Regions from separate parts of the Nonomuraea sp. NPDC004186 genome, predicted to be linked through region 2. Evidence: riboswitches for the same ligand, from Rfam matches in the RefSeq annotation. Region 2 holds a riboswitch; each other region holds the start of a gene.

Region 1 (3,241 bases), on a different contig from region 2:
TAAACGTTGACAAAACGACGAATCTTGCCCGATTCATCCAGAATTCTCGCGCCGATCCCCGGGTAGTCGGAGTCGAGCTTGGCAAGCACGTCACGAAGAGTCGCGCCCTCGCCACTGACTTCGGCGTTGCCCCCGGTGTAGGTGCGCAGAATGGTGGGAATCCGCACCGAAACGCTCATGGTTTAACTCGCCTTTCCTGGTTGTCAGACAGTCGCGCGGAACGCGTCGAGGGAGGGCCGGATCACGGCCGTGGGCTGGGCGTCGTCGCTGATCGCGTCGAGCGTCTTGAGCCCGTCGCCGGTGTTGAGGACCACGGTCTCGGCCTCGGGGTCGAGCCGCCCGCTCTCGGCGAGCTTCTTCAGCACGCCCACGGTCACCCCTCCCGCGGTCTCGGCGAAGACGCCCTCCGTCGAGGCCAGGAGCTTGATCGCGGCCACGATCTCGGCGTCCGTGACGTCCTCGACGGCCCCGCCGGTGCGCCGGGCGATGTCGAGCACGTACGGCCCGTCGGCCGGGTTGCCGATGGCCAGCGACTTGGCGATGGTGTCGGGCTTGACCGGCTGCACGACGTCGTGCCCCGCCTTGTACGCGGTGGAGACCGGCGAGCACCCGGCCGCCTGCGCCCCGAAGATCTTGTACGGCGTGTCCTCGACCAGCCCCAGCTGCACCAGCTCGCGGAAGCCCTTGTCGATCTTGGTGAGCTGCGAGCCGGAGGCGATGGGGATGACGATCTGCTCGGGCAACCGCCACCCGAGCTGCTCGGCGATCTCGTACGCGAGCGTCTTGGAGCCCTCGGCGTAGTAGGGCCGCAGGTTGACGTTGACGAACCCCCACTTGTCACCCAGCGGGTCGCCGATCAGCTCGGAGCAGAACCGGTTGACCTCGTCATAGGTGCCGTCGATCCCGATCAGCTTGCCGCCGAACACGCGAGCCATGGCGATCTTGGCCGCTTCGAGGTTGGCCGGGATGAACACGCACGCCTCGAGCCCGGCGCGCGCCGCCGCCGCGGTGACCGCGCCCGCGAGGTTGCCCGTGGAGGAGCAGGAAAGGGTGTGGAAGCCGAAGTTACGCGCCGCCTCGACGGCGATGGCGACGACCCGGTCCTTGAAGGAATGGGTGGGGTTGCCCGAGTCGTCCTTCACGTACAGGTTCTTGAGACCGAGTGCGCGTCCGAGGTTTCCGGCCTTGACCAGTTTGGTCCAGCCGGGGTTCATATTCGGCTTACTGGCGACGTCAACCGGAACCGGGAGCAGCGACCGGTAACGCCAGATGTTGGCGGGGCCCGACTCGATGTCGGAGCGGGTCACGGTACCGAAGGAATAGGCCGCTTCGAGCGGCCCGAAACACTCCAGACACGCGAAGCTCGGACCGAGCGGGTAGCGCGTGCCGCACTCACGGCAGGACAGACCGACAGCAGGACCAAAGTCGAGCGACATGAAGCGAGGCCTTCCCTCATCTTCGCCTGCGGCCACCTTGACCGCAGACCGGAATTGGCACCTTGTCCCGGTCGGCCTCGCCCTGTCGCGAGTCTCAAACCGGGAGGGTTGCCGGGGCTTCGCAGGGCCGGTCCCTCCACCCCTCTGGATGAGCAATATTCAGTTGTTGAAAAGGACTCTACCCGTCCATGGGGCCCAAATGGCCACCCGTCTCAAGATGCGAGACGTGGCGTCTCAGCGATAATCATCACCCAGCACTCCCTGCACGTATTTGCGCGCCTGGTGAATGCGCGACTTGGCGGTGCCCAGGGGGATGCCGAGCTGCTCGGCCACCTCGTTGTAGTCGAGCTGGACGATGTCGCGCAGCACCAGCGCCTGCGCCAGGTCGGGCTTGTCGGCCTCCAGCGCCTCCATGGCGTCGAGCAGGTCGAGGCGCGAGCCCGCGATCACGCTCACCCGCGCCACGTCGGGCTTCTGCGTGGGCAGCTCGTCCGAGGTCTGCTCGGCCGCGCGGCGTTTGAGCGACCTGTACGTGGTGCGCGCGCAGTTGGCCGTCACGATGTGCAGCCAGGTGCTGAACCGCGCCCGGCCCTCGAACCGGCCGATGTTGCGCGCCACGGCCAGCAACGTGTCCTGCGAGGCTTCCTCGGCATCCTGGTGATAGGGGAGGATCCGGGCGCAGTGTCGCATCACATCGGGCTCGATCCGCGCCAGGAGCTCGCCAAGTGCGCGATGATCTCCTCCTGCGGCCGAGCGGGCGAGTTCCTCGGTTAGCTCATCTAGCGCCATAGCTGGGATCCTATGGGCGAAGGGAGCGTAGATGAACAGCGTCCTGGTGGCCTCCAACAGAGGACCCGTTTCCTTTACCGTCTCGGACGACGGCGAGCTGACCATGAAACGCGGTGGCGGCGGCCTGGTTTCGGCACTGTCCGAGGTGGCCAGGAAGGACGGCATGCTGTGGGTGTGCGCGGCGCTGTCCGACGGCGACCGCAGCGCCGTGCGCCTGGTGCCCGGCGGCCGGATCGACCACGCCGGCTACGACACGGGTCCGGTGCGCATGCTCGACATCCCGCCCGCCACCTTCCACCGCGCCTACAACGCCGTGGCCAACTCCACCCTGTGGTTCGTCAACCACCTGCTCTACGACATCCCCAACTCACCCAACTTCGGCACGAGGTTCGAGCGCGAGTGGGAGTCCTACCGCGACTACAACGGCGCGTTCGCGCTGGCGCTGGCCGAGGAGGCCGGCCACGGCGCCCGCGTCATGGTGCAGGACTACCACCTGACGCTGACCCCGGCGATGCTCCGCGCCGAGCGGCCGGACCTGCGCATCGCCCACTTCAGCCACACCCCGTGGGCGCCCCCCGAATACTTCTCGCTGCTGCCCGACGAGGTGGTCGGAGAGGTCCTGGAGGGCATCCTGGGGGCCGATCACGCCGGGTTCCTGGCCGACAGGTGGGCGCAGGCGTTCATGGACTGCTGCGAGGCGCTGCTGGGCGCGGAGGTCGACCGCGTGGGCCGCAGCGTCACCCACGAGGGCCGGACCACCCGCATCGGCGTGCACAGCCTCGGCGTGGACGGCGCCGCGCTGTGGGAGCGCGCCGTCGAGCCCGACGTCGAGTCGCACATGACCGCGCTCAGGGAGCAGGTGGGCGACCGCCGGCTGATCGTCCGCATCGACCGCACCGAGCTGTCGAAGAACATCGTGCGCGGCCTGGTGGCCTACCGCGAGTTCCTCGCCGCGCACCCGGAGTGGCACGGCAAGGTGGTGCACCTGGCGTTCGCCTACCCGAGCCGGCACGACC
Region 2 (3,241 bases):
CCTCGCAGCCAAGCTGTCGATCATCCCGGCGAACGGCACGAAGAAGGTGCCCCCGGACGCCGGAGTCAGGGTCAAGGCCACCGACGGCAAGGTCACCAAGCTGACCGTCGCCGACGCCAAGGGGCATGAGGTCCGCGGAACCCTCGGCGCGGACGGGACGTGGCACCCCACGTGGCCGCTGCGGCCCTCGACCGCGTACACGGTGAGCGCGCAGGCGACCGGCAGGGACGGCAAGCCCGTCACCGCGCGGGCCACGTTCACCACGCTCAAGCCGAAGCGGGTGCTGGAGAGCGGCATGTCCCCGCTGGACGGCGAGAAGGTCGGCGTCGGCATGCCCGTCCAGCTCCTGCTGTCGCGCCCCGTGACCGCCAGGAGCGACCGGGCCGCGGTCGAGAGGTCGCTGGAGGTGCGGATGTCGAAGCCGGTCGAAGGCGCGTGGAGCTGGGTGAGCGACCGCGAGGTCCAGTTCAGGCCGCGCGAGTACTGGCCGGTCGGCGAGAAGGTCACGGTGGTCGCGCACCTGGCCGGGCTGCGGGCGGGCCGGGACCTGTGGGGCACCAGGGACCGCAGCCTGACGTTCACCGTCGGCGACGAGCACATCACCAAGATCCGCAACACCACCCACCGGGCGGTCGTGCGGGAGAACGGCAAGGTCGTCAAGGCCATCCCGGTCAGCCTGGGCAAGAAGGGCGACGAGAGCTGGTCCGGTGTCATGATCGCCCAGGAGAAGGCCGCGTCGACCCTCATGGACTCGGCCACCATCGGCAGGCCCGGCGAGTACTACGCCCATACCAAGTGGAATGTCAGGATGACCTACAGCGGCATGTTCTTCCATGCCGCGCCCTGGTCGACCGGCGCGCAGGGCAACAGCAACGTCAGCCATGGCTGCGTGAACGCCAGCATGGCCAACGCCCGCTGGTTCTACAACTTCACGCAGCGGGGAGACATCATCGAGGTCACGGGGACGTCGCGGAAGCTCGAGTTCGGCAACGGGCCGACGCCGTGGGCGAAGTCATGGGACGACTGGCTCGCGAGCAGCGCCCTCGGCAAGTCGATCAACGCCTGATGGGAGAAACCGCGTCGGTTTGATTGGGCGGACCCGCTTGCGCATTGACGGTGTCCGCCTGTGCAGGCATGATCTCGACTCGGTAGTTCATCCAGAGGATCTGAGGGACCTGGCCCTGTGACGGTCCGGCAACCTCCCCGGCGGGAAACCCGCGGGAAAGGTGCCAATGCCAGGAACGATGAGGGAGAGCTGATGAGCGTGCGGCTTGATGTTCCTGTCCTTTCCGGGGATCTGGTGCGGTTGGAGCCGCTGGCGATGCGACATGCGCCGGATCTCGCGGAGGCGGCCGAGGAGGATCGGTCGTCCTACGACTTCACGCTGGTGCCTCGCGCTCGCGAGATACCGGACTACCTGGCGGCCCAGCTCGTCCGCGACGGGCTGACCCCATTCGCGCAGGTTCGGCTCAGCGACGGCAAGGCGGTGGGCTGCACCGGCCTGTGGGATCCCCGCAGGTGGCCGGACCGGCCGGACCTGCGCGCGATCGAGATCGGCTTCACCTGGCTGGCCGCCTCGGCGCAGGGCACCGGGATCAATGCCGAGGCGAAGCTGTTGCTGCTGTCGTACGCGTTCGACGTGCTCGGCGTCGCCCGCGTCGACCTGAAGACCGACGCCCGCAACCACCGGTGCCGCCAGGCCTTGGAACGCCTCGGCATCCCCTTCGAGGGCGTGCTGCGCGCCTGGTCCATGTCGTGGGCGCGCGGCGAGGAGGGCAAGATCCGTGACTCGGCCATGTTCGCAGTGGTCGCCGAAGACTGGCCTACCGTCAAACCGGCACTGCAAGCCCGTCTCACCGCCGTGAGCTCCCGTTCGCCGGCCCTCTGAGAAGCTTCGGCTGGGTGCGGTGAGGCGCCCCTGAGCGTCTGAACACGGCCTGTCGGCAAGTTCGGCGCCCACCAACTTGGCCGCCCGGTGGCGGGACTCGACCCGTGCCTGACCCGTCACGCCGCCTTGTCACGGGATCCGGAGTGGACCCCGCGACACGAGGTTGACATCCCATCAAGCAGCGTCGAGCGCTGCGGTGATCTTGCGGGTCATCTCGGCCAGGGTAGGGCTGGGCCGACCCTGGTGGGTACGGGCGGCTGCTTCGAGGGCGACGCTGACGGTGCTGTGGAAGTTGTCGGCCTCGGCCGGATCCTGCTGCTTGAGCAGGTTCATGGACGCGGTCAGCGCCGGCAGCACCAGGTCGGCGAGGTCGGCGACGGACTTGCCGTACTTCACGCCCTTGGGCGCCTTGGTGAGCACGTGCCCGACCAGGCCGGTCGCGGAGGTCAGGGCGATGGAGCCTTCGGTGGCGACCTTGTGGGCCGAGCCGGCGGCTCCGGCGGCGGACATCAGGGAGACGGCGCCCCATGCAGCGGTCCGCAGGGTGAGCTTGTCCTGGTCGGAAAGGGTGATGGACATGGTGGCGTACTCCCTTGGCTCTGTTATGAAATGGGCTTCCACGAGAGGCGGGGGCGAGCTGGGCGTGCCCCGGTTCGCGCTCTGTGCATTCACTGTCGCCGACCGCTCTGATACCGGGCCGTTGGCGTGCTGACACAGCCGCTGACACCGACACAGCATCCGACCCGATCGCCCGGGACACTGCCTGCCGCGCTCCTGGCCCTCCTACGGGCGCAAGAAGGCCCAGACCGCGGAACGACGGCTCAAGGCTAGGAACAGGTGGACCGATCATGATCCGGCCTTCACCACGAAGCTTGGCGACCCGATCGCGCACACGGAGGACTGGAAGCGGTGGAAGTCCATCCTCAAGCAGGCCGACGTACGGGACCCCAAGTCAACAATGCCGTCCTCATCGAGCAAGGCGTTCAGGAAATCCTCGGCCACACCCGTGTGACCACCACCGGGCGCGCCACCCCCACGTAGCAACCCTCCAGATGAAAGACACCCTCTGGGGTCTCCCTGATCAGTGCCGGTTAAGGTCCTCGATCGCCAGCACGACGGCTGTGATGAGAAACCCCAGCCCCACGCCCACCAGCGCGATCACCGCCGTGGTCGCATCGCCCCCTGTTCCGGTGAGAACGACCCAGCCGGCCACAACGAGGAACAACCAGCCGAGAAGGACGAGACCACGAGCACCACTACGACGAGTTCCGCTGCTGCGCTTCAACGACCATCCTTCGGTTGGGTGAGGCTACAGAATGATGGTCCATGCATCACCGCTCAGGAAAGATCCAA
Region 3 (3,241 bases), on a different contig from region 2:
TGCGCGCTCGCGGAGGCCACGTTCAGGACCGACCGACCGAGCACGAACGCGTCGCCGGGCAGCACGTCGGGCAGCATCGCCGCCCGCGCGGCGAAGAAGACCGGCGTGAACAGCCCAGTGACCAGCACCAGCGCCAGCATCGCCCAGACCGGCAGCTCCGCGAAGGCCAGCAGCAGACACGTCACCGCCCTGACCACCTCGCCGGTCACCATCAGCGCCCGCGGCGGCAACCGGTCGGCCAGCGAGAGCAGCAACAGCCCGCCCACGATGAACGGCAGCCAGCCGGCCATGTACGCGGCGGCCGACAGGCCGGCCGAGCCGGTCCGCGCATAGACCAGCACGGACAGGGCCAGCATCTTGATCGAGTCCCCGCCGACCAGCAGCGCGAAGCTGCCGAACAGGACCCGGAACTCCTTGACGGCGAACACCTCGCCGAACGTCGCCCCATTCACGTCCACGATGGTGCGGACCGGACCGGCGAGCCGGCGACTCTTTCGGATATAACCGAAAGGTGCCCGTAAGAATCGAGGTCACCCCGCAGGACCTGGTGGCCACCAGGTTCGCGATCTCGCCGCTGATCGAGACCATGCACGCGCAGTGGGTGCTGGCGGGCCGGCTGGAGGCGGGCGTGCACGGCCGGTGGGCCGCTCGGTGGCGGGGCACGTACCGCGAGCTCGAACGCGCGCACCCCGTGCTGCGGGCCGCGGACGCGATCAGCGGCAACCGGCGCGGCACGAACGTCGCCTTCATCGCCCCGCCGCCGACGGCGGTGGACGTGCCGTTCGAGGCGGAGCTGGCCGCCATGCGCAGGACGCCTATGGAGCAGGCGCACGCGGAGATCGCCCGGGCGCTCGCCGGGCGGCCGGCGGCGGGCGGGGTGAGGGAGCTGCTGGCGGGAGCGCGGGTGGTGGAGCGGTTCGCCGACGCGTACGAGGCGCTCTGGACGGAGATCGTCTCCCACGACTGGCCGCGCTTCCGCGCGATCCTGCAGCGCGACGTCGCCCATCGGGCGGGACGGCTGGCGGCCTACGGCTGGGCGGCGGCGCTGGAGGACCTCAGCCCGCAGGTCCACTGGCGACCCCGGGGGCAGATCGAGGTCGAGCTGACCAGCCTCCACGGGCTGCGCCGGCTCGGCGGCAAGGGGCTGCTCTTCCTGCCGTCGGCGTTCACGACCGGCGTCGGCGCCTATCTGGAGGACGCCTGGCCGTACGCGATGATCTACCCCGCGAGGGGCACCGCGGCCGTGCCCGCCGCGGCCGACGCCGACCTGTCGGCCCTGATCGGCCGCAGCCGCGCCCGCATCCTCGCCGAGCTGGCCGAGCCCGCCACCACCACCCAGCTCGCGGCCCTGCTCGGGCAGAGCCTGGGCACCACCGGCGGCCATCTGGCGGCGCTGCGCAGGACGGGCCTGATCGCGGGCACCCGCGTCGGCCGCGGCGTCCTGTACGCGCGCACGCCCCTCGGCGACGCCCTGGTCAACGGCTGAGCACCCCCTCGCACAAAAGAGACAAAAGCCACTAACCATCACCCTGTGCCATATCCAGGTAAATCCTACTGATACAGTCGCTTATGTCACGAGTCCAGTGCGAAGCCCCGGCTTGCTGGACGGCAACCCTCCCACCGCGGCGGGGTGCCCCGGGTGATGACACGGTCGTCGAGCCGAATGGTGCTCCTGGCGGCAAGCGCGGATGTCGAGTCGTGCTGCCCTGTGCCCTTGGCCGGCTGCTCGAAAAGGAAAGGGAAAGATGAAGGGCGGATTCACGCGCCTCGCGGGACTGGGCATGGTGGTCGCGCTGGCGGTCACGGCCTGCGGCGGCGTCGACACGGGTGGTTCCACCGGCGGCTCCACGGGCACCGGCGGCGCGGCGAAGCAGGAGCTCACGGTGACCGCGTTCGCGGGCGCGTGGGGAGAGCTGTTCAAGAAGTCGTTCGTGGAGCCGTTCGAACGCGACACCGGCGCCAAGGTGAACCTCGTCTACGGCGCGAACGCCGAATGGCTCACCAAGCTGCGCGCGGCCGGCGGCAAGAACCCGCCGTTCGACGTCATCGCGTTCACCCCGGACGCGTCGCTGCCCGCGGCCTCCGCCGGGCTGCTCCAGCCGCTGGCCACCGACGGGCTGGCGCACTTCAAGGAGCTGGACCCGGTGCTCGCCGGCAAGTCCGCGTACGACGGCAAGCAGTACGGAGTGCCGCTGACCACCGGCTCCACCGGTCTCCTCTACCGCACCGACAAGATCAAGACGCCGCCCGCGGACTGGGCGGACATCTTCGACAAGCAGTACTGCGGCCACGTCGCCCTCCCGCCGCTCACCTACAACCCCGGCCTGGAGTTCTTCTCGGCCCTGGTCACCTCCCAGGGCGGCACGCTGTCCGATCCGGCCGCCGTGGACAAGGCGTTCGACAAGCTCGCGACGCTGAAGGGCTGCGTGTCCTCCTTCCCCGCCAACGCGGGCAACGCCGCCACCGTCATCGAGAACGGCGACGCCTGGATCATGCCCTTCTGGGACGGCCGCGCCTTCGCCATGGCCCAGGCCGGCTCCCCGATCGGCTTCACCTACCCCAAGTCCGGCCCCGTCGGCGCGCTGACCTCGTATTTCATCGCCGCGGGAACGCAGAAGAGCGACCTGGCGAACAAGTTCCTCGACCACCTGACGGCCGCGCAGAACCAGAAGCCGTTCGCCGAGGGCACCTGGTACGCCGCGGGCAACGACTCGATCTCCTACAGCGAGCCGTTCGAGCAGAAGGTGAAGCACGGTCCCGACGTCTTCAAGAAGTTCATCTGGGTGGACTACGCGGTCGCCACCCCGAAGCTGAACGAATGGCAGCAGCGGTGGAACCAGATCTTCGGCTGACCCCGGAAGAAGGCGGCGGGCACGTCGAGATCGAGGGGCTCGCCGCCGGGTACGACGGCGCGCGCGTGCTCGACCTGGACCGGCTGTCGATCCGCAAGGGCGAGTTCCTGTCGATCCTCGGGCCCAGCGGCTGCGGCAAGACGACGCTGCTCAACTGCGTCGCCGGGTTCGTCCAGCCCACGGCCGGGCGGATCGTGATCGACGGCTCCGACGTGACCCGGCGGCCCCCGTACCGGCGGGGTCTGGGCATGGTGTTCCAGAACTACGCGCTCTTCCCGCACATGACCGTGGCCGCCAACGTGGCGTACGGGCTGCGCGTGCGCAGGCTCGACCGGCGGGAGCGGGACGAGCGGGTGCGGGAGGCGCTGAGCCTGGTCGGCCTGGAGGGG

Evidence for each region. Region 2 has a riboswitch for S-adenosylmethionine ahead of ACWEPL_RS19050 (GNAT family N-acetyltransferase). Riboswitches for the same ligand answer to the same signal wherever they lie in the genome.
Region 1: it holds a riboswitch for S-adenosylmethionine, as region 2 does, so the genes downstream of both, thrC (threonine synthase) here and ACWEPL_RS19050 (GNAT family N-acetyltransferase) in region 2, are expected to answer to the same signal.
Region 3: it holds a riboswitch for S-adenosylmethionine, as region 2 does, so the genes downstream of both, ACWEPL_RS47635 (ABC transporter substrate-binding protein) here and ACWEPL_RS19050 (GNAT family N-acetyltransferase) in region 2, are expected to answer to the same signal.

Annotation. Positions count from the first base shown of each region.
Region 1 is NZ_JBSGFQ010000128.1:28,742-31,982, reverse strand. It holds gene ACWEPL_RS54940 (MoaD/ThiS family protein) at 1-179, opposite strand, end outside; gene thrC (threonine synthase) at 204-1,436, opposite strand; SAM riboswitch class I at 1,450-1,591, opposite strand; gene ACWEPL_RS54930 (RNA polymerase sigma factor) at 1,671-2,225, opposite strand; gene ACWEPL_RS54925 (alpha,alpha-trehalose-phosphate synthase (UDP-forming)) at 2,257-3,241, shown strand, end outside.
Region 2 is NZ_JBSGFQ010000020.1:136,439-139,679, forward strand. It holds gene ACWEPL_RS19045 (L,D-transpeptidase) at 1-1,066, shown strand, start outside; SAM riboswitch class I at 1,151-1,251, shown strand; gene ACWEPL_RS19050 (GNAT family N-acetyltransferase) at 1,259-1,888, shown strand; gene ACWEPL_RS19055 (hypothetical protein) at 2,063-2,467, opposite strand; gene ACWEPL_RS19060 (hypothetical protein) at 2,970-3,173, opposite strand.
Region 3 is NZ_JBSGFQ010000091.1:7,107-10,347, forward strand. It holds gene ACWEPL_RS47625 (MFS transporter) at 1-452, opposite strand, end outside; gene ACWEPL_RS47630 (helix-turn-helix domain-containing protein) at 512-1,486, shown strand; SAM riboswitch class IV at 1,571-1,691, shown strand; gene ACWEPL_RS47635 (ABC transporter substrate-binding protein) at 1,746-2,852, shown strand; gene ACWEPL_RS47640 (ABC transporter ATP-binding protein) at 2,831-3,241, shown strand, end outside.